One region of the Endozoicomonas sp. ALC020 genome, then DNA from elsewhere that is predicted to be linked to it. Evidence: predicted binding sites of a transcription regulator. Region 1 holds the regulator's gene; each other region holds the start of a gene.
The links. Region 1 encodes PhoB, which activates phosphate uptake and scavenging genes when phosphate is short. Its sites were predicted from a motif close to TGTCATANNNNTGTCANA; they were not measured.
Positions count from the first base shown of each region.

Region 1 (10,078 bases):
CCCTGAGTGCCAGAAGACTTTTGCAAACGGTAAGTCCCTGTCGGCTCACAAAAGTCAATATCACACTGGAGAGAAAACCTGCCCTGAATGCAAGAAGCCCCTGCCAAATGCTCAAGCCCTGGCGTTTCACAAAAAAAAAGATCACACTGGAGAGCAAACCTGCCCTGAGTGCCTGGAGACTCTGCCAAACGCTCAAGCCCTGTGGGTTCACAAAAGAAAAGATCACACCGGAAAGCAAACCTGCCCTGGGTGCCAGAAGACCCTGGCAAACGCCCAAGCCCTGTCGGTTCACAAAAGTCTATATCACAGCGGAGAACAAACCTGCCCTGAGTGCCAGAAGATCCTGCCAAACGCGAAAGTCTTGTCGGTTCACAAAAGAAAAGATCACACCAGAGTGCAAACTTGCCCTGAGTGCCAGAAGCTCCTGCCAAACCCTCAAGCTCTGTCGAATCACAAAAGACAACACCGGAAACGAAAGCTTGATGATGCAAAGTCAAGTGATTGATTTCTGCTTGTCGCAGGCCCAGGTGGGAAAGGCTAGCACCTGGCAGGCTGGTTGCGCTGGTATAGTACCCCAAAAAAAATTGAATAATTGGTCAAGGAATTGCAATACTCACTCTGTATAAAAAAAATAGACGGCAGGAGTATGCATGAATAGCCAGACTCATAATCCCGACCTCATCCACCAATTAAACGACAAACCACCATTATTTCGAGCTTTTTTCAGTGCCCTGCAGCATATGATAGCCAGCTTTGTGGGGGTTGTGACACCGACCCTGGTCATCGGTGGGGTGTTGGGTTTGGGAGAGCATATTCCTTACCTGATCAGTATGGCGCTGATCGCCTCAGGGATAGGTACCTTTATCCAGGCCAGACGGTTTGGTCCCCTGGGGTCTGGTTTGTTGAGTATTCAGGGAACCAGTTTTGCGTTTTTGAGCTCCCTTATTGCTGCCGGTTTTGTGGTTAAGAGTCGGGGAGGCAGCAGTGAAGAGATTATTGCACTGATGACGGGTCTTTGTTTTTTCGGGGCATTTATCGAGATTGTCCTGAGCCGCTTTTTCCATAAGCTGCGCAAGATTATTACGCCAACCATTACCGGAATTGTTATTTCACTGATTGGTCTCAGCCTGATTAAGGTAGCTGTGACCGATATGGCCGGTGGCTTCAATGCGCCTGATTTTGGTGCGCTGAGCAACCTTGCAGTGAGCATCACCGTGTTAGCGACTGTGATCTTTTTTAATCGCAGTTCTCGTCCCATGGTGCGTCTCTCGGCGATCTTCCTTGGCTTGCTGGTGGGCAGCCTGATAACACTTTATACCGGTAAAATGACTCTGCAGGGATTGTCGGACTCGGTTTTATTTACTGCTCCGGTGCCTTTTAAATATGGAATGACCTTCGATTGGGAGCTATTCATTCCGATTGCTCTCATTTATGTCATAACGACCATTGAATCTACCGGTGACCTGACTGCGACAGCAAAACTTTCGGGTGAACCTATTGAGGGTAATGGATACGTTGAGCGTATTCGTGGCGGTATTTTGGCTGATGGCGTGAACTCTCTGACCGCAGCTTGCCTGAACAGCTTTCCAACGACGACGTTTAGCCAGAACAATGGTGTGATTCAAATGACCGGTGTCGCCAGCCGGTTTGTTGGCTATATCATTGCCGGTTTGTTTTTAGTGATGGGACTTTTCCCGATACTCGGGGCCATCCTGATGCTGGTTCCCAAGCCTGTGCTGGGTGGGGCTACATTGGTTATGTTTGGCACGGTGGCCGCTTCAGGTATTCGCATCCTGGCTTCAGGATCACTTGATCGTCGACAGGTAATGATCATTGCTGTGTCCATGGGTATGGGGCTGGGCGTCACTATTGTGCCCGGGGTGCTGAGCCAGATGCCGGAACTGGTCAAAAACATTTTCAGCTCGGCGATTACCACCGGAGGTCTGACCGCTATTTTGCTGACACTGGTTTTGCCTGAAGATTCCGGGCCTGAATCCAGCGATCAGAGAAAAGTGGTGAAAAATATTAATGCATCTTCGGGAGCCATCAAAGAAGAAACCACTTCCTGATTATTTCCGTCATACCCTACAACTCGTTCCCCGTCATAAATCTCTGGAGCATTGGAACCAGAGATTTACGACAGCCTCTCAAGACACCAGCTTTCTGGCAGAAAGCTGGTGTGCAGCCATGATGGCCTCTTGATCAAGATGAAGTAGTGTTTCATCTTTAATCAGCCACTTTCCTGCACACATAACGGCAGCTGCTTTATGGCCTCCACAAAGAACCAGTGCTGCCAGTGGGTCATGGCTGCCACTGAAACGCAACTCATCCAGGCTGAAAAGAGCAAGGTCGGCTTGCTTTCCTTCTGCCAGTTCTCCAATATCGCCCCTGCCAAGCACTTTGGCTGAGCCTTTTGTTGCCCAGTACAGAGCATCGAGATGAGTGACTTCGTCTGCGGCGTAACGCAGACGATTGATCAGCAAAGCCTGACGGACTTCCTGCATCATATTGGAGCCGTCGTTTGAAGCGGAGCCATCCACACCCAGTCCGACGTGCACGCCTGCAGACGCCAGTTCTTTGGTGCGGCAGATGCCCGATGCCAGCAGCATATTCGAGGTAGGGCAGTGACAGACGCCCATGCCCGCCTGTCCCATTCTTTTGATTTCATCGTCATTGAAATGAATACCATGGGCCAGCCAGACATCGTCAGCCAGCCAATCCACAGATTCCAGGTAATCCAGTGGCCGTAAACCGAACCGCTCGATGCAGAAGTTGTCTTCATCATGGGTTTCAGCCAGATGGGTATGTAATCGAACATTGTGTTTACGGGCCAGCCCAGCGGTCTCTTTCATCAACTCTGTGCTGACTGAAAAAGGTGAGCAGGGTGCCAGGGCAATCTGAACCTTTGCCCCCTCGTCTGACTCATGATAACGATGAATCAGACGTTCGGAGTCGTCGAGTATCTCAGCTTCTGTTTGCACGGTAGACTGGGGAGGAAGGCCTCCATCCTTCTCTCCAAGGCTCATGGAACCCCGAGTCAGTATAACCCTGCTGCCAATACTGTCAGCGGCCTTCACCTGAATATCAATGGCTTCTGTGAGTGCTTCCGGGAATAGGTAGTGATGATCTGCCACTGTTGTACAACCGGACTGCTGCAGTTCTGTCAGTCCCAGCTGAGTGGCGTTAAACAGCATCTCTGGCTTCAGTCTGGCCCAGACAGGATAAAGCGTTTGCAGCCAGGGAAAGAGTTTTTTATTCAGTGCCGGAGGGAAGGCGCGGGTCAGGGTCTGATAAAGATGGTGATGAGTATTGATCAGACCGGGAAGGAGAACCTGTCCGGAAGCGTCATAGCTTTGATCACAGGAGACTTTCGGAGACTGTCCCGAGGGAACCAGCTCTGTGATCTTGCCGGAGCTTTCATCAATCACCACGCCGTTACCGGCGTCCTGACTGTTTGCGGTGAAAATAGCCAGGGGATGTTTTATCCAGACTCTCATCATCTGCCTCTTGTTATGAGCAGGACGGTCTGGATAGTGCAACAAGCTGCCGTATACCATAGACCGCCAATACAGCAGTTTATGGCAGTGACTTGCGTGTTAATCTGCCCGGTTCATTTTTACCTTGTGACTCTACAAGATTTTTATCGTTTCTCAAACCTTCAGACCGCAACCACGAAGAACAATGTCGCAGATAGTGTCAGCGGCTTGATCGTAGGTTGAGGCAGGCAGTTTCTTTTTGTTCATGATAAGGCAGATCTGTTTTTCATAATCAGCGTAATGCTGAGTCGATCCCCAGATCATAAAAATCAGGTGCATGGGCTCTACCCGGGCCATTTTACCCTCATCCATCCAGTGCTGAAAAATCTCTGTTTTGTTTTTAAACCACTGCTGGGTAGAGTCCTTCATGGACGGAGACAGCTGCTGGCAGCCATGAATGATTTCACTGGCAAAAATTCGGCTGGCTGTGGGGTATCTTCTGGAGACTTCTATTTTTGAGCGGATATACCGTTCAAGTGACTCTGCAGGGTCATCTTTCGGATGAAAGCTGTTCAGTTTGTCATTCCAGAGATACAAAATATTGTTAAGAACTTCGTCATAAATTTCCTGCTTGTTACTGAAGTAATACAAGACAGTCGGTTTTGGTAAATCGGCCAGGTCAGCTATACGCTGGATTGTGGCTCCCCCGAATCCATGCCGGGCAAACTCCTGTTCGGCAGCTTTCAAAATCAGCCGAACTCTCTCGGTTCTTATACGACCGGTCTTTTGGGGCGTACGTTTTACGACAGCCATGCGCGGATCCTGATTTATAGTTTTCGATCATCCCTTGGGGATGATTTATACCATTGGCAGGAAGCATAGAAAAGAATTCGGTCGTGTCCATTAAAGTCAGGCAGAAAGAAATTGAGGAAACCGTGACACTCCCCGCCTTGGAGCCTGACCGAGAATAGCGCCCGTAGCGAGGACGGCAGAAAATTGAGGATGAAAATTCGGTTTTGTGAGGAGAATAGCGAGCTATTTGACGAACAAAAGCGGATTTTCAGACCAATTTGCTGCCGCCGCAGTAGGGCAGTCTATTCTCGGTCAGGCTCCTTGGAGGGTGTCGCAAAAACTCTGGTTGCCATGCTTTTAGGCCCTGTGGGTTCCAGCGTGGGAACGAGTTGTTGGAGTTTTGCGACACCCTCAATCGGGCGGAGGGAGATATAAGTCGGGAAGGTCGGGCCGCGTAGGTCGGGCCGCGTAGGTCGGGCCGCGCAGGTGAAGAGCATTATGCTTGCGTGTTTGTGCATAGTTGGCTAAATTCACTGTCGGTCTGTCTCTATGCAGAAACTCACGATGATGAAAACCAAGCACTGTTAACAAAAAATTAAGGCAGAGCCAACTGCCCAACCGCCCTTGAAGAACCAGATGAACCCATACCTGAGTGACCCGTTAAGGCAGCGGCAAATCAAACAAAAGACCAATAAATAACCGAGGGGCACCCGGTTGCTGCTGATGGAGGCTTCTGCGTAAGTCCGGTCGTTATAGGCTGGCTGTAGCTTATGAAGTCAGAAGCCTCGCCTGACAAGGCGGGGAGTGTCAAGGTGAGCTGCCTTGTTTCCTCCCGGGGCAGTTCTGGAAAATTGGATTTGTGCAGCAGGAGTGATGGTGCCTTTTATTGATTTTTCAGGCTTATCCTGGAAGCCGAGACATTATTTGAAACAGCAGATTCCAGAGCCCTGGAGAGACTGGCTGCTGGACAGAGGTTCCCTGACTCAGCGTTTGAAACATGAGTTTGACGGCGACTTCAGGGTTCAGGTTATTCGTCACGGGACCTTTATGCCGACCTGTTCGGAGCTAAAGTTTCTCAATAACTATGAACAGTCAAAGGCTACGTCCACGTCTGGTGAGTTGGCAGGATCATTCGAAAACAGACATTGCAGCAAAATGGCTTCTATCAGGGAGGTTCTGCTGATCTGTGGTGGCCGACCCAGAGTGTTTGCACGAAGTGTATTGCCTCACAGCAGTCTTATTGGCACGAACAGAGAGCTGCTGCAACTGGGCACTAAGCCCCTGGGGGAGTTTTTATTTAATCATCCCGGTATGCGTCGGGGACCATTTGAGGTAGCGGAACTGCCGGCTCGTCAGTTTAATCCTCATCTGGTTGAAAAATACTCTGATGAAACAGCCTGGGGAAGGCGGTCGTTATTTTATTTGCACGAAAAGTCTATATCTGTTTGTGAAATCTTTTTGCCGGACCTGTCTGAACAGACAGAGAAGCACTCCAGAGTCATGTCGAAGCATCCTGAACCCTGAAGCTCTACAAGAATGATTGTTTGTCGAAGCACTTACCTCGTGAAATATAGAGATTTCCGCAGTCGGTCTGGTCATGGCCTGATTGAGAACCTGGCCTGACCTGATAAACTGGCGATGCGGGTCATGATTCAGGGCGATGAGCAATAAGAATCTCAGCGATGATAATAAAGATGCAGATAAGCAGCTAAATATTATGATGCAATTCAGAAAACCAATGGCGGTATTGGCAGGCACTGAAGTAGTTCTGCAACGATTTCCCCGTTTAAAAGATTTCTTACGGCTGGCCCGGCTGGACCGGCCTATTGGTATTTATCTGTTGTTCTGGCCTACTATGTGGGCACTCTGGGTGGCGGCAGAAGGTGTACCGAGTCTGAAGAATCTGGTGATTTTTTCGGTCGGCGTGGTTTTGATGCGCAGTGCAGGCTGCGTTATTAATGACTTTGCTGACAGGAAAGTGGACGGCCATGTTAAGAGAACACAGCATCGACCGCTGGTAACGGGTAAAATTCAGGAAAAAGAAGCGCTGATCTATTTCTCCGGTATGGTACTTTTGTCTTTCATTCTTGTACTCTTTACCAATACTCTTACCGTCCAGCTCTCTTTTGCCGGATTATTGCTGGCCTCGGCTTACCCTTTTGCCAAAAGACACACTCATCTGCCTCAGGTGGTTTTGGGGGCTGCTTTTGGCTGGTCGATACCCATGGCTTTTGCGGCTCAGAGTGGCTCGTTGGGAAACATCGTCTGGCTGATGTTTCTGGCCAATCTCTTCTGGACAGTGGCTTACGATACTCAATACGCCATGGTGGATCGTGACGATGATCTGAAAGTAGGTATCAAGTCCACAGCCATTCTATTTGGCGAGATGGATAACCTGATTGTTGGTTGCCTGCAGGTACTTACCTTGATGACACTGGCCATGGCAGGCCATCAACTGGAGTTAGGTGCTCTCTATTATCTCTCATTGTTGGCTGTCGCAGCCCTTTTCGTTTACCAGCAATGGTTAACCCGTCGTCGTGAGCGTGAAGCCTGCTTCAAGGCGTTTCTTAGTAACCACTGGGCCGGAGCCATTGTATTTGCAGGTTTCGTGTTGAGTTATCTTTGATCTTCAATCCGGCTTAGAGCCCGGTAAGTATTGCTACTTATGGTGGCTGTGGGGATAAATGGCGAAAAGCCTTACCCTGTAAACCCTGAGGGATCTTTTTATTTTTAAGCTGCAATATCAGCCTTTAGTGTGTCATCTGCCTGTAACATTTCAAAGGTGTAATGTCCGGTGTATAGTGCGGTTGATCAAAGTAGTGAGAAACAGCCTGAGCGATAGGAAAGGTGCTGTCCTGAGACACTACCATCCTGATATAGCCCTAATGAGCTTCAGCTGATAGATGCCAGAACGTCACCGCCGAAATCGAATCGACAGATAACAGGTAGAGATTAATGCCAGGAAAGACCATTCTGATCGTAGATGACGAAGCACCGATTCGCGAAATGGTGACCGTTGCTCTGGAAATGGCAGGGTATGACTGTCTTGAGGCAGCAGATGCCAGAGAAGCGCACTCTCTGATTGTGGATAACAAACCCGATCTGATCTTGCTGGACTGGATGTTACCAGATGTCTCTGGAATTGAACTGGCCCGTCGTCTGAAGCGCAATGAGCTGACCTCTGAAATACCCATTGTTATGTTGACGGCCAAAGGTGAAGAAGACCACAAAATCCAGGGACTTGAAACCGGTGCCGATGACTACATCACCAAGCCTTTTTCTCCCCGCGAGCTGGCTGCTCGTTTAAAAGCGGTTCTCCGTCGTACAGGCGGATTTGATAACCAGTCTCCCATTGTCATCAAGGGATTGGAGCTGGACCCTGTCAGCCACAGAGTCTCTATTGATGGCTCACCTGCTGAAATAGGACCTACCGAGTACCGTTTGCTGCAGTTTTTCCTGACGCACCAGGAGCGTGCCTATACCCGTGGGCAGTTACTGGATCAGGTCTGGGGTGGCAACGTTTATGTGGAAGAGCGAACCGTTGATGTACACATTCGACGCTTGCGTAAGGCCTTAGGTGATAACTACGAAGCCTTTGTGCAAACGGTTCGTGGTACTGGATATCGTTTCTCAACGAGGGTGTAAACCTTTTATGCTCAGTGCTCAGCAGTTATCTGGCCGGGAGTAATATGACAACAATTTCAAAAACCCATTTGCTGAGCCGCATGATCGCCTACGTGATTGTCGGGTTTTCCCTGGGCTGGTTGTTTGGAGAGCCTTTTTTAGGACTCTGTGTGGTCATGGGAGGTTATTTTGTCTGGAGCTTCCGTCAGCTTTTCAAGCTGCTGGACTGGCTGAATGACCCCAAGGCCAGGAGCAAAGAGCCTCCTGAGAGTAAAGGGTTCTGGGGGCAAATTTTTGATGGTATCTATCGATTGCAAAAACAGCACAGTCGTTCCCGGCAAAAGCTGGCCGGAGTGATTGAACGTGTTCAGGAATCAACTGCTGCGCTGAACGACGGTGTTGTAATGATAGATAATCAGAGCAACCTGGAATGGTGGAATCCCGCCGCTGGAACTTTGATAGGGCTTAAGACGCCTGACGATCAGGGGCAGTTGATTACCAATCTGCTACGTGATCCAAGGTTTGTCGACTACTTTGAGCAGGGTGGTTATCAAAAAGCTCTTGAGATCCCCTCGCCAATCAACCCTGATCATCAACTGCAATTTAATATAACGGTTTATGGCAAAGGCAATCGTCTCATGACCGTTAGAGATGTCACGCGCTTGAATCAGCTGGAAGTCATGAGAAAAGACTTTGTTGCCAATGTCTCCCATGAACTGAGAACACCACTGACGGTTGTGTCTGGATACATCGAAACCATGCTGGACAGTCTGGGCCCGGATTCAGGTCTGCCCCCTGTTTGGGAAAAAGCACTGAACAGGATGCAGGAGCAGTCGCTGAGAATGCAGAATCTGGTGGCAGACCTGCTGTTGCTGTCCAAACTGGAGTCGGCTGAAGCTCAGGCAGACGAGAATGGGGTTCATGTTAAAACCCTGCTCAGCAGTATCGTTGAAGACGGATGTGCACTCAGTGGTGAAAGCCAGCATCAGATTTCTCTGGATTGTCCTGAAGATGTCTTTTTGGCAGGCAGCAGTAATGAGTTGCGCAGTGCCTTCTCGAATCTGGTCTTTAATGCCGTGCGCTATACACCCGAGGGTGGGAAAATACTTGTGCGCTGGTGGCAGGACGGGGAAGGCGGACATATGATGGTAGAAGACAATGGTGTCGGTATTGATCCAATGCATATTCCGAGGTTGACTGAGCGCTTTTACCGGATTGATAAAAGTCGTAGCCAGAATACCGGGGGAACGGGGCTTGGCCTGGCTATCGTCAAGCACGTCATGCTGAGACACGGAGGCAAACTCACGATCAGCAGTCACCCAGGAAAAGGCAGCCGCTTTATTTGCCACTTTCCGGAAAAATGCCTTGAGTTGGAACACTCATGAAAGCAGAAAAGGGCCGGTGGCACCTTTTCTGCTTTTAGGACTACCATCAAAAAATGAATAATCTTTTCATGGTTTCATCATTCGCGAACAGTCTGTTGTACTACAGACTGATCCTGACTATCTTTACTCTGAAACGCTAATCCCCGGGAGCTGGCAGGGTGGTGGATTTTAACCATCCTGCAAAGACCGGGCTTGCGTATTTGTATTTTCTTTACTAGTTTGTATCTGTCTCTTGAACACCTGCTGTGGGGTGCACTGCGGGCTGTTGGTCAGAGTGTTGATGAGAGTGGTCCCACCTGAGCACTCTGTAATGGGATCCCCAACTGATTACTTCGAGTCAGAGGGGGAGGTTTTTCAAAGAATGATACTTTGATCCATTGGTGTCTCTATTCAAGAAGTTGCAGACCGGGCATGAACCCGAAATACTGACGAAGGTAGACTTACTCTTCGCCAACGACGCATTCCAGACGTTTTTTGCCGGTGCGGTCCAGGTAGCTTTGGAAGTCACGCGGCAAGCGCCCTGTGGTAGAGCCATCCCATTGGACAGTGTCGCCGGCTTCTGTCTGGTACTCAAAAGTAAACCTTTGGACATTACGACGACGTTTTTGAGTCGCTATTTCCAGATGGTCCAAGTCTTCCATTGAAATGCCGCGTTCGGCCATGATCTGCTTAACGGCTTCAATGTTTTCGAGTTTGGCTTGACGCTCTTCGTCAATCTTATTGCGGGCTTCAACTTTCTCCTGCATTACGTCCTGCATTCTGGAGATGATACGCTCAAGATCTTCGACATGAACATCTTTA
Region 1 is NZ_CP184830.1:2,539,601-2,549,678, forward strand. Features, by position in the region: gene ACOJUO_RS08975 (C2H2-type zinc finger protein) at 1-505, shown strand, start outside; gene ACOJUO_RS08980 (uracil-xanthine permease family protein) at 651-2,069, shown strand; gene ACOJUO_RS08985 (8-oxoguanine deaminase) at 2,148-3,500, opposite strand; gene ACOJUO_RS08990 (TetR/AcrR family transcriptional regulator) at 3,651-4,289, opposite strand; gene ACOJUO_RS08995 (chorismate--pyruvate lyase family protein) at 5,142-5,792, shown strand; gene ubiA (4-hydroxybenzoate octaprenyltransferase) at 6,007-6,894, shown strand; gene phoB (phosphate regulon transcriptional regulator PhoB) at 7,224-7,913, shown strand; gene phoR (phosphate regulon sensor histidine kinase PhoR) at 7,958-9,277, shown strand; gene ACOJUO_RS09015 (hypothetical protein) at 9,718-10,078, opposite strand, start outside.

Region 2 (10,078 bases), 460 kb from region 1:
CCAATTCTGAAACAGTCAGCATCAGAGACTTTACCGGGATAAATGACGAAACCTTTCCCTTTCAGCTGCTCATAAAAGCGGAGGAATTCATAATCGGGGTGCTCGGGGGAGTAAAATGAAGTTATAAACGGAGAGTGCAGTTCAGTGTCTAACAGGCACCGGAAGCCCAGCTCACTCATACCCTGGACGAGCAAACGCTGATTGCTGGCGTAGCGCTTGTGACGGGCAGCAATGCCCCCCTCTTCAATCAACTCTGCCAGGGCTTGATGGAAAGCCCTTACGGTGTGGGTGGGGGAAGTAAAACGCCACTTACCGTGATTCTTTTCCATGCATTGCCACTGATCATAGAGGTCCAGAGACAGAGAGCGGGCCAGGCCTTTGCATTGGGACAAAAGAGTACGACGAGCTATAACAAAGCCAAAACCGGGTACGCCCTGAATACACTTGTTGGCAGAGCTGATCAGAAAATCAATACCCAGCCCGGCAAGGTCAATCGGCACACCGCCGAAGCTGCTCATGGCATCAACAATCAGAATACAGTCGTGTTTCTTCACCACCTGTGCGACTGCTTCAACAGGGTTCAGCATGCCTGTTGTGGTTTCACAATGAACAATGGCGACATGAGTGATGGCTTTATCTTCAGAGAGTATCTGATCAATTTCCCTCGGCATCGGCGGATTAATCTCACCACAATTCAGAACACTGTGGGGAATATTCAGATACTCGGCAATCCGGGCAATACGGGCACCGTAAGCCCCATTGTTAATGACCAGTAATTTCCCTTCATCAGAGATAACCGACCCGACGGTTGCTTCTACCGAAGCAGTACCACTACCCTGCATGAGAACGGCGGTGTAGTCATCAGTATCCGAGGCCAGTTTAATCAGCTGACTGCGGATCTCTTCAACCACGCCAAGGTTGTAATCATCGTCCCAGGTACACCAGTCACGCAGCATCGCTTCGCGGACACTGGCAGAGGTTGAGAGGGGTCCCGGAGTCAACAGAAGATAAGGATTTTCCAGGCTCTTTTCTTTCACAGTGGGCACTTCTTTTGTAGACATGACTTTAATGAGACACCTGTAGAAACAGAAATTTCAATCGTCTGGTATATACCAATTGGTACAAAATCATGATGGAGACACTTTTTTCTGTAAATACCCAGCGACCACTCTTCATAAAAATTTCACATTCATACCAGTCTGGAAACAACAGCTAAAAGAGCTCCCCCAACGTCAGTCAAGCAAATAGTTAATTGTCATAAAAGCGATCATTTAATTGTCATAAAAGTCGTTTAGTATGGTCTATACCAGTTGAAAATCCATTGACCCTTAGAGAATAGTATTTATGGGACAGGGAAAAAATCAGTATCAAATCATTCGCACGGCCCTGAACGAGCAGATAGAAAGCGGGGCATTAAAACCGGGAAGCAAGCTACCCTCGGAGCGATTGCTGAGTGAAAAATTCGGTACCACCCGCATTACTCTCAGAGAGTCATTGTCATCACTGGAAGCCGACGGACTGGTCTATCGCGAAGATCGCAGAGGCTGGTTTGTTTCTCCGCAAAGAGTGACCTATGACCCTACGGTGAATGCTAACTTTCATACCATCGTTACCCGCCAGGGCAGAGTACCCGGTACCCGGATGATCCATGCTGAACGGGTACCAGCACCGCCCAGGGTTCAAAAGCTACTTCAGATCCCAGCTCTGACCCCTGTGTATCGGCTGCAACGCCTTCGTTCAGTGGATGGGCGAAATGTCCTCTACGTTGAAAATTACATGAACCCTGCCTACTTCCCGGATCTGCTCAAGCATGATCTGTCTCGATCACTCTCCGATATCTATCAGGAGCATTATAACCGCCAGTATGCCCGGGTCAGTTTCAGGTTGTACCCGGTAGGCCTGAATGCCGAGGCTTCTTTGCACCTCAAGGTCACCACGGGCAGTTCCGGTTTGTTGGTTGAGCGAACAAACTACGATCAATCGAATGTCTTGATTGACTGTGACTTTGAGTATTGGCGGCAGGATGCGGTGGTTATAGCCGCTGACACCACTGTGAGCCCCATGACTTGAGAGTCATTAATACCTGCTGGTGCCAATGGTATGAGCCATTTTCTTACTGAACGTCCAAACCCTTTAATTTCCGAATCTGAAAAATGAGAAGAGGTCACAATGAACAAAATTCAACTCGCGGTTTTTGATATGGCTGGTACTACGGTCAATGAAGACAACGTCGTTTACAAAACCGTTCAGAAGAGTCTTGTCGACGCAGGCTACGATTTCACTCTGGACGAAGTCCTTGAGCATGGCGCAGGCAAAGAGAAGCATCAGGCCATAAAAGATACCCTGTCGTCCAAAGGCTTTGACCACTCGGACTCGGAACAAATCTTCCAGTCCTTTAAAAAACAACTGACACGGGCCTATGAAGAACTGGCAGTCACCTCTTTTGACGGCGTCCCCGAACTTTTGAAAGAGCTGCGGGCAAAAGGCATCAAAGTCGCACTCAACACCGGCTATAGCCACCAGGTAGCAACAGGCCTGCTGAAAAAGATGAACTGGCTGCCCGGGGTCGAATTCGACACCCTGATCACTGCGGATGATGTAACAAACGGCAGACCAGCACCGGACATGATTGAGCTGGCCATGGAGAAAACCGGTATTCACGACAGTTCACAGGTACTTAAAGCCGGAGATTCAGCCATTGACATCGAGGAAGGAAAAAACGCCCACTGCGGTATCACGGTTGGCGTGACTACAGGCGCCCAGACCCGGGAGCAACTGGCAACAGCCGCTCCAACGCTGGTGCTCGACAGCCTGGCCGATATCCTTAAGCACATTTGAACACAGGGAGACACCTTTGAAATACGATTTAATGGTTGTCGGTGCAGGTATTCTTGGCACTTTTCACGCCTTCGCTGCTGCGAAGCGGGGGTATAAGGTACTGCTGGTTGAAAAAGACAGTCAACCGGTACAGGCCACCGTCAGAAACTTTGGCATGGTTGTTCCATCCGGCATGACAGCAGACCTGCTGCCGACCGCCCTGGACTCTCTGAGCATTTATCAGACCCTGCAAGATCAGTTTGATATTTCAGCCCGAAGAAATGGCAGCTGGTATATAGCCTCCGATGACCAGGAGTTGGCCATGTTGCAAGAGCTACACCAACGAAATCAGCAAACGGGCTACCCTTCATCACTGCTAAGTATTGACGAGGTTATACGTGCCAATCCTGCCGTCAAGAAAAGTTATGCAAAAGGTGCCTTGTACTTCCCGGAGGAATTCAGTGTTAACCCCCTGCAACTGATTTACCGCATCATTGAGTTTATTCAGCAGGAATACACCGTTGAATACCGACCCAACACCCAAATCATCAGCATGGAAACCGGGCAGGATGAAGTCATCAGTATGGATTCAGCTGGTGAGCAATACCGGGCTTCAAAAGCGATAGTCTGTAACGGGCATGATTTCAAAACCCTGTTTCCATCACGCTTTCTCAACAGTGATATTGAGCTGGTCAAGCTCCAAATGATGCGTACCAAACCACTGAAGAGCGTCAGTCTCAATGGCAATTTGCTTTCGGGCAGGACTATCAGACGCTATGAGAGCTTTCGCAACTTGCCTTCCTGGAGTGCCGGAGAAAAAGACTCAGAGCTGGATAAGTACGGGATACATATTCTGTTCAAACAGGAGCTTGACGGGTCCATCATCATTGGCGACTCACACGAGTACGCCGATGCCCGCGAGGCAGAGAAACTCTCCTTCACAATGAATCAATCCATCAATGAACGGATGCTGACAGAAGCCAGAAACATTGTTGAGCTTCCTTGCTGGGATATCGCGGAATATTGGGCAGGTTATTATTGCCAGAGTAAAACCGATCACTACTACCAGGATCATATAGACGACAAAATTCATTTTCTCACGGCCATCGGTGGCAAGGGCATGACCCTGGCTCCCGGCATTGCAGAAAAGAATATTGAAAACATCCTTTGACATCCTCCCTGTCGTAAAGAGGGTGTCGCACAACTCCAAAAACTCGTTCCCGTGCTGGTCCGTGGGAACCAGAGTTTTGCGACACCCTATTAAAGTACGGGGTTTTACGCTCATTCGATAAATCTTTCAGCAAACCCATCATTTCTTTGCGATATTGACGGTTCTCCCTGGCATCAATGACCAAATTGACCAGCCCAAAACCACGGGCAAAGCCCCGGCAAAAGCATCTGTGCTTTAGCAATTCATTTTGATTCCCCTATGTTATTTGCCTACAGTGGTAGGGCAATGGAGGTGATTTATGGAAAACTTGTATGACACTGATTTCTACACATGGTCTTATCGACAAGCCGAGCTTATCAGGCAAGGCCGTTTCGATGAACTTGATATGGACAACCTGGTCGAGGAAGTTGAGGACATGGGTAGAGCCCGTTATCGTTCAGTACAGAGCCGTTTGTCTCAATTACTCATGCACTCGCTTAAATGGCAGATGCAGCGTAAAAAAAATGATTTGCATGAGATGGATCAATGGTTCCGAAGCTGGTCAACCAGTATCAGTAAACAACGTATTGCCATTGAGCATGAGCTTGAAGAAAATCCCGCTCTCAATAGTAAACTGGACGAGATTTTGCCAAAAGCCTATCAGTACGCCCGAAAGCTTGCTGCCAACGAGATGCAGTGCAGACCCGACGCTTTCCCGTCTGAGTGCCCATGGACCTATGACGAAATCATGGAAGATGGCTGGCTGCCGGAGGCTGATGATGACTGATTTATACAAAACCGACTACACCGCCTGGCTAAGCCAGCAACGGGAGCTGCTGGCTCAGCGACAATTTCACAAACTCGACATTGACAATCTGTTGGAGGCGATGGAGTACGAAATGGGCAGTACCAGAGATACTCTTGAGTCTCATTTATCGGTATTGGTTTTACATCTTCTCAAATACGATTATCAGAAACGGATTCTGAAAGATTTGTGGGTAGAGGATAAGGTTGTCCAGACGTGGATGCCAAGTATCTACAATTCCAGAGCAGCGATTGAAAAGCAAATTTCAAAACACCCTCATTTACAGCCCATGATCGTGGAGTTATTGGCGGGTGCATATTCCGATGCTTGTCGGCAAGCGGTTAAGCAGATGAACAATTACGCTCGCAGTGAAAGCCAGAAGCTGAGCAAAAAAAGCTTTCCCGGCCAATGCCCATGGACCTTTGAACAGATCACAGATGACGACTGGCTGCCCGGCGACTAAAACAGCGCAGCAGCCCCAATCCCCGCCACCGTAATAATGGTGCCAAAGACCCCGCCCTGGTTCTGGGCACTCTGCCGAACCGCCGCCTGATTGCACAGCCTCCGACGACCAGGAGTTGGCCATGTTGCAGGAAACTGTCACAGAGTCGAAAAAGATCTGTAATATTTTAGTCATTTCTCTCTCGTAGAATCGCGATATCCCTTCTGGTCTTAGCCAGAACAAAATGATTATCCGACTGGAGAGAGCTCCATGAAAAAACACCTGACAGCCCTGACCCTGGCAACAACTTCAATTTTCAGCGCTTCATCTTTCGCTGCATCTCCTGTGGAATTGACGGTTTATACTGCTTTTGAGACCGACATTCTGAATCGCTACAAGAAAGCCTTTGAGCAGGATAATCCCGATATCAGCATCAAATGGGTACGGGACTCTACCGGTATCATGACCGCTAAACTGCTGGCAGAAAAAGATAACAGCAGGGCAGACGTCGTATGGGGTCTGGCCGGTTCCAGCATGGCACTGCTGAAGGACGAAGGCGTACTGGGCACCTACAAGCCCAGAGGTCTGGATCAAATCAAGACTCAGCTGGTTGATCCTGATGCCGCTAAAGCCTGGTTTGGCAACCAGGCCTATTTCAATGTCATTTGCTACAACGAAGCGGTAGCCGCAGCCAAAAAACTGCCCAAGCCTCAATCCTGGCAAGACCTGCTTGATCCGGTCTATCAGGGCCAGATTGCCATGCCTAACCCGGCCTCTTCCGGCACTGGCTATATGCAGGTTTCCGCCTGGCTGCAGAGCATGGGTGAAGACAAAGGCTGGGCCTATATGGATAAGCTGAACAACAACATGTCCCAATACACTCACTCAGGTTCCAAGCCCTGTGTTCAGGCTGCCATGGGTGAAGTGGCTATTGGTATTTCCATGGCAGTTCGTGGAGCTCAACTGAAAAGCCAGGGCGCGCCACTGGATCTGATTCTGCCAAAAGGTGGCATTGGCTGGGATGTGGAGTCAGTGGGTCTGGTTGCAGGTACCGACAAGGCTGCAGCTGCAAAAAAACTGATCGACTGGTCTCTCAGCCAGGAAGCGAATGAGCATTATGTAGAGGCTTACCCCGTTGTCGGTCACAAAGACGTCCGTAAAGAAGTACCTAACTATCCAGATGTAGAAAGCGCCATGGTGGATCTGGACTTTGGTGAAATGGCCAGTGAGCGTGAGACTGTACTTGCTGAGTGGTCCAAGCGTTTCGATCATATGTCCGAACCCAAGTCGTGATATCACACTAGTTACACAGAAAGTGCCGTTTATTCCCCAACGGGAATAAACGGCTTTTCAGGTTTGGAGCTTTAGGAAGTTAACGCTATGAAACCCTTTCTCACCATCGAAAACCTGGGGAAACGCTTCGGCGATTTCACCGCTCTCAAAGAGATTTCCCTGTCCGTTAATAAGGGTGAATTCATCTGTTTTCTCGGCCCCTCGGGTTGCGGAAAGACGACGCTGTTGAGAATGATTGCCGGATTGGAAGCCTGTAAACAGGGAGAGATCTGGCAGGATGGCACCAACATAACAGCACTCCCACCTGAACAAAGAGACTTCGGCATTGTCTTTCAATCCTATGCCCTGTTCCCCAACCTGAGTGTTTCAGAAAATATCGGTTTTGGTTTGAAAAACCAGGGTCAATCCAAACGTGAAGTTGAGGGCAGCGTGAACCAATGGCTGGATATTATCGGCCTGCAGGATTCCGGCCCCAAATTTCCCTCTCAGCTTTCTGGCGGTCAACAACAGCGTGTAGCACTGGCAAGGGCTCTGGCACTCTCTCCGGGGTTGTTGTTGCTCGATGAACCCCTCTCGGCCCTGGATGCCAAAGTCAGAATCAAGTTGCGGGAAACGATCTGTAAGCTGCAAAGAAAACTGGGCATTACCACCATTATAGTGACCCATGACCAGGAAGAAGCCATGGCTATGGCTGATCGCATCGTGGTGATGAATCACGGAAACATAGAACAGATAGGCACACCGGAAGAAATTTACAAACAGCCAGCCTCTCGCTTCGTTGCTGAATTTGTTGGCGCCATGAACTTTCTGGAAGGTGATACCAACAAAAAGAATCAGGTCGTACTGGCCAACCAGCCACTCTCTCTGCCAGTGACTGAGTCAACAACGAGAAAAGTGATTCTGGGGATTCGTCCGGAAGACCTGAGCTTCAGTGAAGGTCAGTCTGCTTTGCCAGTCAGTGTTGAAAGTCTGGAGTTTCAGGGCTCCTTTGTTCGTGCAGAGTGCAGCCCTGTTGGCTGGAGCAGTGAGCGACTGATTAAAGTCGATGTACCTGTCCACCAGCTGGCTGGCCTTAAGCTGGAACCGGGGAGCCAGAATCGGTTGTCCCTGAGTGAAAAACATATCCATGTCTTCCCTGCAGCATGATGAGCCCGCTTTAAATATGAGTCTATCTACACACACCCCAGCGGATGCAAACTCTCCAGCACTGGGCCGGAAGCCTCTGCTGCCAGCCATCAGCAGGGATCAATGGATTCTTGGGCTGGTCATCGGAGCGGTTGCTCTCTATCTGATCATTTCACTGCTTCTGCCACTCCTGGCCATGCTGGCAAGAAGCGTTCAGGACAGCAATGGGGCGTTTATTGGTCTGAGTTACTTTGCTGAGTATCTTGGCAACCCGGCCCTGAGTCATTCCATTGGCAACACGCTGAAAGTCGGTGTTATTGTTACGACAATAGTCGTTAGCTTGTCATTCCTGTTTGCTTACGGACTGACACGAACCCAGATGCCTTTGAAACCGCTCTTCAAAGTAATGGGCATGTTACCCATACTGGCACCTTCCCTGTTGCCTGCCATCAGTATGATTTATCTGTTTGGTAATCAGGGGGTGGCTGTAGACCTGCTGTTTGGTCACTCTATTTATGGTCTGCCCGGTATTGTTATGGGTCTGGCTTTCTGGACCTTTCCCCATGCACTGCTAATTCTTACCACGGCGCTTTCAACATCCGACGCCAGACTCTATGAAGCAGCTCGCTCCATGGGTACCTCTCCATTCAGAACGTTTACAACAGTCACGCTTCCAGCTGCCAAGTTTGGTTTGATCAGCACGGTCACTGTCGTATTCACCCTGGTCGTAACCGACTTTGGTGTCCCGAAAGTGATTGGTGGCCAATATAACGTACTGGCTACCGACATCTATAAACAGGTCGCCGGTCAGCAGAACTTTGCCATGGGCGCTGTCATCAGTGTGCTTTTGCTGATACCCGCTCTATTGGCTTTTGTGATTGATCACAGAGTGCAGAAAAAACAGAAGGAATTGTTTGGCGCTCGCTCAGTCAATTTCCAGCCCGAGCGAAACCCCGTGAAGGACAGCATTTTCTTCCTGCTCTGTAGCCTGGTCTCTCTGGCCATTTTGGCCGTGGTGGGCATGGCGATTTATGGCTCATTGGTCACTTTCTGGCCCTGGAATATGGAGCTATCCTGGAACAACTATCAGTTTGAAAGGTTCAGTGCCAATGGCTGGGAACCCTATTTCAACTCTCTGGAAATGGCGTTCTATACGGCTATTGCCGGAACCCTGATTATTTTCATTACCGCTTACAATGTGGAAAAAAGTAAGTTACCCCCCATACTAAGGCACTTTATCCACATTATGGCCATGTTGCCGATGGCAGTACCCGGTATGGTGCTGGGTCTGGGTTATATCTTCTTCTTTAATCAGGCCGGTAATCCGCTGGGTATACTCTATGGAACCATGGCTATTCTGGTTATCAACACCGTGGCCCACTATTTCACTGTCGGGCACCTGACGGCATTGACCGCTCTGAAGAAGTTACCCGCCGAGATCGAACAGGTAGCCGCATCACTCAAGATTCCACAGTATAAAGCTTTCCTGAAAGTATCCCTGCCGGTCTGCACGCCTGCTTTGCTGGATATAGCGATCTACCTTTTCGTCAACGCCCTGACCACCACGTCGGCTGTTGTTTTCCTTTACTCCACGGATACTATGCTGGCTTCCGTTTCTGTAATGAATATGGAAGATGCCGGACAAACAGGCCCGGCCGCAGCCATGGCGGTTTTGATTCTGGCAACCGCAGCCTGCGTCAAGATAGCTCATATGACGTTGGGTAAATTGCTATTGAACAGAACCCAGAAGTGGAAGCACTCCTGAAGCACTCAAAACTCGCTGGTCTGTGGGAACGTGATTGATTCGTTCCCACGATGAAGCATGGGAAGCAGAATATTTTTACGACGGGGAGGATATCAAAGGTCTTGATGCACCTGCTTCCCGGAAATAGATGCTTTCCATTTGTCAAACTGAGCCTGAAGCTCATTGATCGGATCGACACCTGCGGGAACGGACGCTACGCCCAAATCGACGTAGTAGTTCTCTTCGGTGTCATCAGGTCGGGCAACCACCAAAAAAGAGAATAATGAGGAAACCCCTTTAGAAGAACAGCGGCGATCGGCACCAGCAAAATTAGCGCCCTGTATGGCGGCCACGAGTTTATCAGCCAGACTGCCCTGGGTACCGTTAAAACTATCTTCCATATTATCCAATACTGCTTCATGTAATAGAGAATTTCCCAGAATCACATAATGGTTTCCCGTACGATGTCCATCTGCAATAAAGACATCTTCTCCCGTAAAAGCAGCAGACCGTGGATGATTGGCAGCATCAAAATCGACAATGCCGTACTGCCGGGCGGATGGGAATTGATCCACGTCATTGGCCTTTAGCCAGCGAATGATTTGCTCGGGACTCATACCCTCATCCATCTTTTTGCTGGCATTTTGCTGATTGACTTCGTGGTAAAAAGCCTGACTCACGATGACACCTTTGCCCGGATGC
Region 2 is NZ_CP184830.1:3,000,509-3,010,586, reverse strand. Features, by position in the region: gene phnW (2-aminoethylphosphonate--pyruvate transaminase) at 1-1,061, opposite strand, end outside; gene phnR (phosphonate utilization transcriptional regulator PhnR) at 1,345-2,070, shown strand; gene ACOJUO_RS10950 (phosphonatase-like hydrolase) at 2,170-2,838, shown strand; gene ACOJUO_RS10945 (TIGR03364 family FAD-dependent oxidoreductase) at 2,855-3,988, shown strand; gene ACOJUO_RS10940 (DUF29 domain-containing protein) at 4,287-4,754, shown strand; gene ACOJUO_RS10935 (DUF29 domain-containing protein) at 4,744-5,235, shown strand; gene ACOJUO_RS10930 (putative 2-aminoethylphosphonate ABC transporter substrate-binding protein) at 5,485-6,507, shown strand; gene ACOJUO_RS10925 (putative 2-aminoethylphosphonate ABC transporter ATP-binding protein) at 6,595-7,653, shown strand; gene ACOJUO_RS10920 (putative 2-aminoethylphosphonate ABC transporter permease subunit) at 7,619-9,397, shown strand; gene ACOJUO_RS10915 (DUF1028 domain-containing protein) at 9,490-10,078, opposite strand, start outside.
Region 2: the regulator PhoB is predicted to act here: its motif matches at 1,266-1,283, upstream of phnW (2-aminoethylphosphonate--pyruvate transaminase).

Region 3 (10,078 bases), 390 kb from region 1:
CTACTGCTGAGCAGGCTTGAAGTCAGACTATTATCTGAGAACGAATAACCCGGAGTTGGCTCCGGGTTTGTTTTTTAGGGATATAGTTACGGCTCTCGCCATTGCAACATAATTCCTTGAAAGTGTTGTTCAAAGACTCGCAATATACGAAAGAGTTTCTGGATGGCGCTGGACCAGCCTAAGCAGGGTAACGACCTGACCATTGGGTACACTGCGCCCTTGCTCCCAGTTCTCCAGGGTGCGGACAGAGGTATGCAGCAAGCGTGCAAACACGCCTCTGGACATATTAAACGTTTCACGAATACCGACAATCTCATCTGGTGAGATGCTCAACTCGCCTTTATCGTCTACCTGATGGCTTCTCAGCGTCAACTTACCTTCTGAGTGCTCCCTGGCTTCAGCAAGAGCAGAGCTGAGTTCCGAGAATAAATCACGATTGCTCATTACGCCATGCCTCCATAAATAGTCTTAACTTTTTCCTCTGACTGGCAGTCAGGTCTGTCATTTCATTTTTGCTGTACAGGGTCAGCAGATAAAAGCGCTGATGTTCATCCAGATAATAATAAATGACTCGTAAACCACCGCGTCTGCCTTTACCCTTGCCAGCAAAGCGCATCTTACCCCGGAGGCATAATTTTTAATGCTAACACGTTACACAAAAGTATAAATTTCTCAGCTGCTTGAAATATTTTAGGATTTGCATTTGCCGCTGATGCAGATGCTACGAAGTAAAGAAAAAGTAATGTTAATAACTTCCTCATCATAAACTGCCTTTATCGATGGTCAGAGCGTTTCAAGGTAGCATTTTTTTTGAGAAATATGACAGCGGGGTATTCCTTTATGCTATAGCCTCTCCAGTGGTGGGACGAGAAAAGCCAGTTTTTGTCGTCTTTGTGTCAACAATGTCATTAAATAGTCATTTGTAACCGTTATAAAAAGCCCTGATCAAATTGAATAAAATCAGGAATCTCAATGGAACTGAAACTCGCTCGCAACGCTATCACTCTGGCAGCTCCCTTCATTTTGGCTGGCTGTTCAATGGTTCAGGAAAACGTTGAAGTTTCCCATCCCACCATGGAGCCGATCGCTCGATATGCTTCTGGCAGTTACCATAAAGGTGCTGCAGAGATTGTGGCCTGGCATAAAGCCAGTCAATCTATCTATGTTGTCAACGCCCTTGATAAAACCGTAGATATTCTCAGCGGTAAATCATTCAAGGGGCAGCCACTGGCTAATCCGACCATGGATTCCAATATACTCAAAATTGGCAAGATCAATCTTGAATCCAGTATTGACGGCATGAAGCTGGGCACCGCCAACAGCGTTTCTGTTCATGGCGATCTGCTGGCTGTTGCTGTTGAAAATAGTGACAAACAAAAGAAAGGCGTTGTCATTGTTTATAAGCTCGATTCTGAAGGTGGCGCTGTATTCAGTGACTATAAGGTTGTAGGTGCACTGCCTGATATGGTGACCTTTACGCCCGATGGAAAATACCTGCTGACAGCGAACGAAGGTGAACCCTCATCGGATTACAAAATTGACCCGGAAGGTTCAGTCAGTGTCGTCAAGGTTACCTCTGAAGGCAAACTGGAAGAACCACGTCATGCTACTTTCACTGCTTTCAACAAGGGGTACTCCAGAAACAGTGAGCTGCCAGAGGATGTCAGGGTTTTTGGTCGTGATGCTTCTGTGGCTCAGGATCTTGAGCCCGAGTACATAGCCGTTTCTGATGATTCCAGAACAGCGTACGTCTCTCTGCAGGAAAACAATGCCCTGGCATTGGTTGATATTGCCAATGCTCGCATTGATTCTATTGTTCCCCTTGGTTACAAGGATTATGGTCAGTTTGCGATGGATGCCAGCAATAAAGACGGTGGTGTGAATCTGCAAAAATGGAGTGGTGTCTATGGTATGTATCAGCCAGATACCATTGCTACCTATTCCGTAGAAGGTAAAACCTATGTTGTAACAGCCAACGAAGGTGATGCCAGAGATTATTGGTACAAAGCTGCTTCTGAAGCTCAATGTCTGGCTTCTGGTGGTCTGAAATACGATGATGAAGACGGTTGCCTGGGGTTCACAGAAGAAGTTCGTACCAAAAAGGTTAAGGTGGCCCTGGAGCATCCTAACGCTGAAGCAGCCAAAGACCAGAAAAAGCTGGCTCGTCTGAAAATTACCAACACTCTGGGTGATTCGGATAACGACGGCAAGTTTGAAGAACTTTACTCCTACGGAGCACGCTCATTTTCTATCTGGAACGAAACAGGTGAGCTGGTCTATGACTCAGGCAGCGACTTTGAAGAAGTGACGGCTGCTGTGCTGGGTAAACACTTCAACAATAATGACGAAGAAACCAAAGGTGATAACCGCAGTGACGACAAAGGCCCTGAGCCAGAGGCATTGGCTGTGGGTGAGATTGATGGACGTCAATATGCGTTTATTGGTCTGGAACGAACCGGCGGTGTCCTGATGTACGACGTGACTCATCCTGAAAAAGCCAAGTTTGTCAGCTATGTCTACAACCGTGATTTTTCAGTTGATACTGAGAAAGAACCAGAAAAAGCGGGGGATGTTTCTCCGGAGGGTATGAAGTTTGTAGAAGCCACTGACAGTCCAACTGGAAAGCCTTTATTGATAATCGGTCATGAAGTCTCTGGTTCTACACTGGTATATCAGGTAGATTGATTAGACGTGCCTTTCGGTAGATTATTATCGTTTTTGTCTTCAAAGGGTTGAGGGTTGCCAGAGAATTTCCGGCAACCCTTGTTTAAAGTGAAGCTCTGTTCAGATGACGGTGATTTTTTCGACTTCTATCTCGGTTGTTTCAAAAGCACCGCTTTCTACTTCGCCCAAAATCTTAACTTTGGTCTTTTCATTGATCTGCACCTGAGGCATGTCTCTGGATTCAATCTCTACCTGAATGCTGTCGTTGCCATCTGAAAAGGTGTAGGTTTCATCGTCGATTTTGTTGGTCAGGTAACCGGTAAGTTCCACCTGGGAGTCATCAACCGGGTTTTCGATGATGGAAGCAACATCATTGATCCTGGGTGTGCTGATGGGGCCGGTGTATTCAGCAAATGCGTTGCCAGTGGTCAGTGCGATCGTTGAAGCAGCGAGGAAAGCAGATAGTGTCTTATTCATGGTTTCAATCTCCGGTTTTCTTTCGAAATGGGTATTTGTGTAAAAGGTGGGCTTAGATTAATCGAAAGCAGTTAACCGGAAGATGAGTGAATCATTAAACTTTTTTCATAAAAGAAAAAACTGTGGCTTCAGGGGCCAAGCTTCCAGGTAGTAACCGGCAGTTTATAGTGCTCCAGAACCTGTTGTAAGCGTTCCCAATATTCATGGTCGGATGGTTTTCTCAGAATCAACACAATCCCAGCCTGTTTTTTGGTCAGCATTCCATAGGCAAGAGACTGGCCGATGGCTTCAGGCCATTTGTTGGCAAAATCCATTTCGATGGCGTGAAGGTCAGTTATGCAATCGACACGTCTACCGTCGTCGAGTCTGGCTTCAACTTCTCCGCCTCTACCTTCGCACCAGACCTTCTGATACCAGAGCTCGGGTTCCGATGCCCAGGCCAGATTGACAAGCAGAAGCGATAAAAAAATCGTAAGGAGGCGCGGCAGTGTCGTTAACATGTGCTCAATCCATTGAGTCAATGTTTTAACGCTACCTGTCACGGCTGCTCAGTGCAATGCTTTAAGACCCAAAGGGAATTATCTATCGCCTTCCGGGAGAGGAAAAGCACCTTGATGACAGAACGAGTTAAAAATCCAAGTATTCATACGGAACTAAAACCAAATTTAAGTATCTAATATTGTTGAAAGCAACTGAAAATATAATAGGAGGTCTTTGATATGAATAGTCTTAACGGTGATATAAGAACAATATGTCAAGATACAAAACATTGTGAAAGCAACACTCCAAGCACTCTAAATTGTGGAAATGCTTCTGGTAGGTCATGCACGCAGGCAGGGCTGGAAAGAAGTAACCAAATAAACTGCCATCTCTGTCGAGAACAATTATCTGGTGATGATATAGAGATAGAACAAATTCCATTGCAGAAACGCATGGTAACTATTTTGGAACGAACTACTAAATTTATTTGCGAGACTGTTGACATGTTTGTTCACCCAACTCTCTCGCTTACTGTTGGGATTGCTTGCGGGGCTACCGCATGTGCAGCTGCAGCAGTTGCAGATGAGGGCCATATTGGGAGTGGCGCGCCTATGTTTGCTGGTTTTGCTACCGAAGGTTTCTTGGCTACTTATGCTCAATACTATGGAATGACTGTCGATTATGCTACGGGTATTGCCACCGGTATTGCTAGTGGTGTTGCTACTTATGCCGTTATGGGAAGCCCCGGAGCTTTCTGTTTAGCTGCCGTGTCTGTTGTCGGGGTTGTTGCCAATTATCACGTAAGAAATCATTAAAATGATTTGCTGAGCTATTTTGAGAGCATATTCTCCTGGCTGATCCCTCAGTCACTGCTGCCAGATTTAATTGACGAGAGCCATGAACAAAAGAAGGAAGGAGCCATTTCTGTTTTCAATAGACAATGGCTCGGAGGAAAACAAAGTTAAAGGATGGCACCCTTGATGTCGTCATCTTTACGATCCAGATAGTGGATAGACTTGATACGATGGATCATACAGGATTTACCACGAATCACCAGTGTTTCGGTTTCTGCGATATTACCTTGGCGGGAAACACCTTCCAGCAGGTCGCCCTTGGTAATACCGGTGGCCGGGGTGGCGTCAGCCAGTAAAGCAAGATCCTGTTGATGTCCTGCCTCATCGCCCTAAAGGGGATTATCTATCGCATTTCGGGAGAGAAAAAACACCTTGATGACAGAACGAGTTAAAAATCCAAGTATTTATAAGGAACTAAAACCAAAAATAAGTATCTAATAATGTAATAAGCGAAAAAGTATAATAGGGGGTTTTGCTATGAATGGTGATTGCAGAGTTGATGATATTAAGTGCGCAATATGTTTTGACACAGCAAAATGCGACAGCATCGAACTAAAATGCGGGCATGCTTTTGGTAAATCATGCATGCAGAAATGGTTGGCAAGGAATGACAAAAAAAACTGCCACTTCTGTCGAAAAGAATTAACTGATATTGATTTAAAAAAGATAGGGAAAATTCCATTGCATGAACGCATGGTAGTTATTTTGGAAAGAACTATTAAATTTATTCGCGAGACTGTTGACATGACTGTTGACATGTTTGTTCACCCAAATCCCTCGCTTCTTGTTGGGATTGCTGGCGGGGCTACCGCAACTTTAGCTGCAGTAGTTGCAGATGAGAACGATGCTGGGATTGGCGCTTCTATTTTTATTAGTTGTACTATCGGCGGTTTCGTGAGTATTCATGAATGGGAGCGTCAATTGACTGTCGAACTTGCTACTGGTTTTGCTACTGGTGTTGCTACTTTTGTCTCTATGGGAAAGCCCGCAGCTTTCAGTTTAGCTGCCGTGTCTGTTGTCAAGCTTGCTGCCAATTATCTTGTAAGAAATCATTAAAATGATTTGCTGAGCTATTTTGAAGCATATTCTCCTGGCTGATCCCTCAGTCACTGGTGCCAGATTTAATTGACAAGAGCCATGAACAAAAGAAGGAAGGAGCCATTTCTGTTTTTCAATAGACAATGGCTCCGAGGAAAACAAAGTTAAAGGATGACACCCTTAATGTCGTCGTCTTTACGATCCAGATAGTGGATAGACTTGATACGACGGATCGTACGTGATTTACCACGAATCACCAGTGTTTCGGTTTCTGCGATATTACCTTGGCGGGAAACACCTTCCAGCAGGTCGCCCTTGGTAATACCGGTGACCGGGGTGTCGTCAGCCAGTGAAGCAAGATCCTGTTGATGTTCTGCCTCATCGCCCTAAAGGGGATTATCTATCGCCTTTCGGGAGAGAAAAAACACCTTGATGACAGAACGAGTTAAAAATCCAAGTATTTATAAGGAACTAAAACCAAATATAAGTATCTAATAATGTAATAAGCCAAAAGTATAATAGGGGGGGTTGCTATGGATGGTGATTGCAGAGTTAATGGTATTATTGAGATTAAGTGCACAATATGTTTTGACACAACAAATTGCAAAAGTATCAAACTAGAATGCGGACATGCTTTTGGTAAATCATGCATGCAGCAATGGTTGGAAAGGAATAAACAACAAAGCTGCCGTATCTGTCTAAAAAAATTAACTGATAGTGATATAAAACAGATAAAAAAAATTCCATTGCAGGAACGCATGGTAACTATTTCGAAAAGAACTCTTAAATTTATTCGCAAGATTAGTTACACGTTTGCTCACCCAACTCCCTCGTTTTTTATTTCGGCTGCTGGCGGGACTGTAGGAGTTGCAGGTGGAGTAATTGCAGATGACGTCCGTTCTTCCGGGGCACTCGCCGCTGCCATGGTTGGTGGTGCTATCAACACTTTCTTGGCTACTCAGCTGCGTGGAAAGACTGTCGATGTTGCTACTGGTGTTGCTACCGGTATTGCTAGTGGTGTTGCTACTTATGCCGTTATGGGAATCCCTGGAGTTTTCTGTTTAGCTGCCGTGTCTGTTGTCGGGGTTGCTGCCAATTATCTCGTAAAAAATCATTAAAATGATTTGCTGAGATATTTTTTGAAGCATATTCTCCTGGCTGATCCCTCAAGCACCGCTGCTCAGATTTAATTGACAACAGTTGCGAATAGAAAGAAGGGGGAGCCATTTCTGTTTTCAATAGACAATGGCTCGGAGGAAAACAAAGTTAAAGGATGACACCCTTAATGTCGTCGTCTTTACGATCCAGATAGTGGATAGACTTGATACGACGGATCGTACGGGATTTACCACGAATCACCAGTGTTTCGGTTTCTGCGATGTTACCCTGGCGGGAAACACCTTCCAGCAGGTCGCCCTTGGTAATACCGGTTGCCGAGAACACCACGTTATCAGAACTGGCCATATCATCCAGACGCAAGAGAATGCCGGGCTCAATACCCATTTCTTTACAGCGGCTGCGTTCAACATCACCGGCAGCCCTGTTTTCAGGCGTATCGCCTTTGGCTTGATCGCGGGTCATCAGACGACCTTGCATATCGCCACCCAATGCACGAATCACAGCTGCCGATACTACGCCTTCGGGTGCACCGCCGATGCAGTACATCATGTCGACTTCGCTGTCGGGCATACAGGTCAGAATAGAGGCGGCTACATCACCATCAGGAAGGGCAAAAACCTTTACGCCCATTTTTTGCATCATCTCAATGGCGCTGTCGTGACGAGGCTTGGCCAGTGTGATAACGGTCAGATTTTCTATGGGCTTGTGCAGTGCTTTGGCGACATTATGGATGTTTTCTTCAAGGCTAAGGTTCAGGTCGATGGCGTTTTTCGCGCCAGGACCGGCAACCAGCTTTTCCATATACATGTCGGGCGCTTTCAGGAAGGAACCTTTATCGCCAGCAGCCAGAACGGCCACAGCATTGTTCTGACCCATTGCAGTCATGCGGGTACCTTCAATAGGATCAACGGCAATATCAATACTCTCGCCCTGACCCTTGCCGACTTTTTCTCCGATGTAGAGCATGGGGGCTTCGTCGATTTCGCCTTCACCAATGACAATCTCGCCATCCATCTGAACTTTGTTGAGCATGGCTCTCATGGCTTCAACTGCTGCACCGTCAGCCGCATTCTTATCGCCTCTGCCAAGCCACTTATAACCAGCCAGGGCTGCCGCTTCGGTCACACGTGAGAATTCAATCGCCAGTTCGCGTTTCATGGTAATCCTGAGGGTGATCTAGGGTATGGGCGGGACTTTATCACAACTCTGACATCCGGAGTGAATCGCAATAATCGGGATTTTACTCCGCGAGCTTCACTTTTACACGATTTGTGTTATCCACAGACTTGACGCAATTCCCAGCATTCCGTAAAATTTCGCCGCTTTATATTGCCCCTAGCTGTATTTGAAAGGGGTTGGTAGATGCCGGTTTTTACGCCGGCTTTTGCCGTTGAAGCAAAGAATCTTCTGCGCACTCCTCTGACGCAGCTGATTCTTACTTACTTAGAAACGACTGGAGTTCGCCAATGGCAACAATTAACCAGCTGGTTCGCAAGCCTCGCAAGCGTAAGGTCAAAAAGACCGACGTTCCTGCGCTGCAGGCCTGCCCACAGCGTCGCGGTGTATGCACCCGTGTTTACACTACTACCCCCAAGAAGCCAAACTCTGCGCTGCGTAAAGTTTGTCGTGTGCGTCTGACCAACGGCTTCGAAGTGACTTCCTACATTGGTGGTGAAGGTCACAACCTGCAGGAGCACAGTGTTGTTCTGATCCGTGGCGGTCGTGTAAAAGACTTGCCCGGTGTTCGTTACCACACCGTTCGCGGTAGCCTGGATACTCAGGGTGTTAACGACCGTAAGCAGGGCCGTTCCAAGTACGGTACCAAAAAGCCTAAGTCTTGAACTGGTTGCTTGAAACCAGTGTCCAGAGACTAGACTTGAGAACGCTCAGTAGAGCAAGAATTTAACAGTAGGTTGATAAGAGTAAGGTCAGGAGTTTTTTCCTGAGCTACCTGAAGGCCGAAAAGAGGGCTTATCAATGCCAAGAAGACGCGTAGTCGCCAAGCGCGAAGTACTGCCAGATCCAAAGTTTCATAACAAGACTCTGGCAAAATTCATTAACCATGTGATGGTTTCCGGTAAAAAATCTGTTGCCGAGAAAATCGTCTATGGCGCACTGGACAAAGTTCAGGAGCGTACCAGCAAGGACCCTCTGGAGCAGTTTGAAAAAGCGCTCGAGTCCATCGCTCCTGTGGTAGAGGTAAAGTCCCGCCGCGTCGGTGGTGCTACCTACCAGGTACCTGTAGAAGTTCGTCCAAGCCGTCGCACAGCACTGGCTATGCGCTGGCTGGTTGACGCTGCGCGTAAGCGTGGCGAGAAGTCTATGGATCTTCGCCTGGCCGGCGAACTGATGGATGCTGCCGAGAACAAGGGTGCCGCTGTCAAGAAGCGTGAAGACGTGCATCGCATGGCTGAAGCTAACAAAGCGTTCTCTCACTACCGTTTCTAAGTATCAGAGGATTGAGTCGTGGCCCGTAAAACCCCTATTGACCGCTATCGCAATATTGGTATTTGTGCCCATGTTGACGCGGGTAAGACAACGACCACTGAACGTGTATTGTTCTACACCGGTCTGAGCCACAAAATTGGTGAGGTGCACGACGGTGCAGCTACTATGGACTGGATGGAGCAGGAGCAGGAGCGTGGTATTACCATTACTTCTGCTGCTACTACATGTTTCTGGCGTGGTATGGATGCTCAGTTTGATGAGCATCGTGTAAACATTATCGATACTCCCGGACACGTTGACTTCACCATTGAGGTTGAGCGTTCCCTGCGTGTACTGGACGGAGCTGTCGTTGTTCTGTGTGGTTCCTCTGGTGTTCAGCCTCAGACTGAGACCGTATGGCGTCAGGCTGACAAGTATGAAGTACCTCGTATGGTCTTCGTCAACAAGATGGACCGTACCGGTGCTAATTACCAGATGGTAGTCGATCAGCTGCGCGATCGTCTGAACGCAAATGCTGTTCCGATGCAGATGACGATTGGCTCTGAAGACGAGTTCAAAGGTGTTGTCGATCTGGTTAAGATGAAGGCGATCATCTGGAACGAAGCTGACCAGGGTATGACCTTCAACTATGAAGACATTCCTGCCGAGATGGCCGATGTCTGTGCAGAAATGCACGAATACATGGTTGAAGCAGCTGCCGAGTCCACTGAAGAGCTGATGGAGAAGTACCTTGAAGAAGGTGAACTCTCCGAGGAAGAAATCAAGGCCGGTATCCGTGCTCGCACCCTGGCTAACGAAATTATTCCGGTATTCGGCGGCTCTGCATTCAAGAACAAGGGTGTACAGGCCGTTCTGGATGCTGTTATCGAATACATGCCTTCTCCGAAAGAAGTTAAGGCCATTGAAGGTATTCTGGACGACGGTAAAGACACGGTAGAAACCCGTGAAGCTGACGACAATGCTCCGTTTGCTGCGCTGGCGTTCAAAATTGCTACCGA
Region 3 is NZ_CP184830.1:2,926,019-2,936,096, forward strand. Features, by position in the region: gene nhaA (Na+/H+ antiporter NhaA) at 1-20, shown strand, start outside; gene ACOJUO_RS10535 (helix-turn-helix domain-containing protein) at 130-444, opposite strand; gene ACOJUO_RS10540 (choice-of-anchor I family protein) at 973-2,685, shown strand; gene ACOJUO_RS10545 (YgiW/YdeI family stress tolerance OB fold protein) at 2,785-3,141, opposite strand; gene ACOJUO_RS10550 (hypothetical protein) at 3,270-3,641, opposite strand; gene ACOJUO_RS10555 (hypothetical protein) at 3,861-4,436, shown strand; gene ACOJUO_RS10560 (fructose-bisphosphatase class II) at 4,583-4,768, opposite strand; gene ACOJUO_RS10565 (RING finger domain-containing protein) at 4,953-5,531, shown strand; gene ACOJUO_RS10570 (fructose-bisphosphatase class II) at 5,678-5,863, opposite strand; gene ACOJUO_RS10575 (RING finger domain-containing protein) at 6,047-6,631, shown strand; gene glpX (class II fructose-bisphosphatase) at 6,780-7,790, opposite strand; gene rpsL (30S ribosomal protein S12) at 8,099-8,473, shown strand; gene rpsG (30S ribosomal protein S7) at 8,610-9,080, shown strand; gene fusA (elongation factor G) at 9,099-10,078, shown strand, end outside.
Region 3: the regulator PhoB is predicted to act here: its motif matches at 904-921, upstream of ACOJUO_RS10540 (choice-of-anchor I family protein).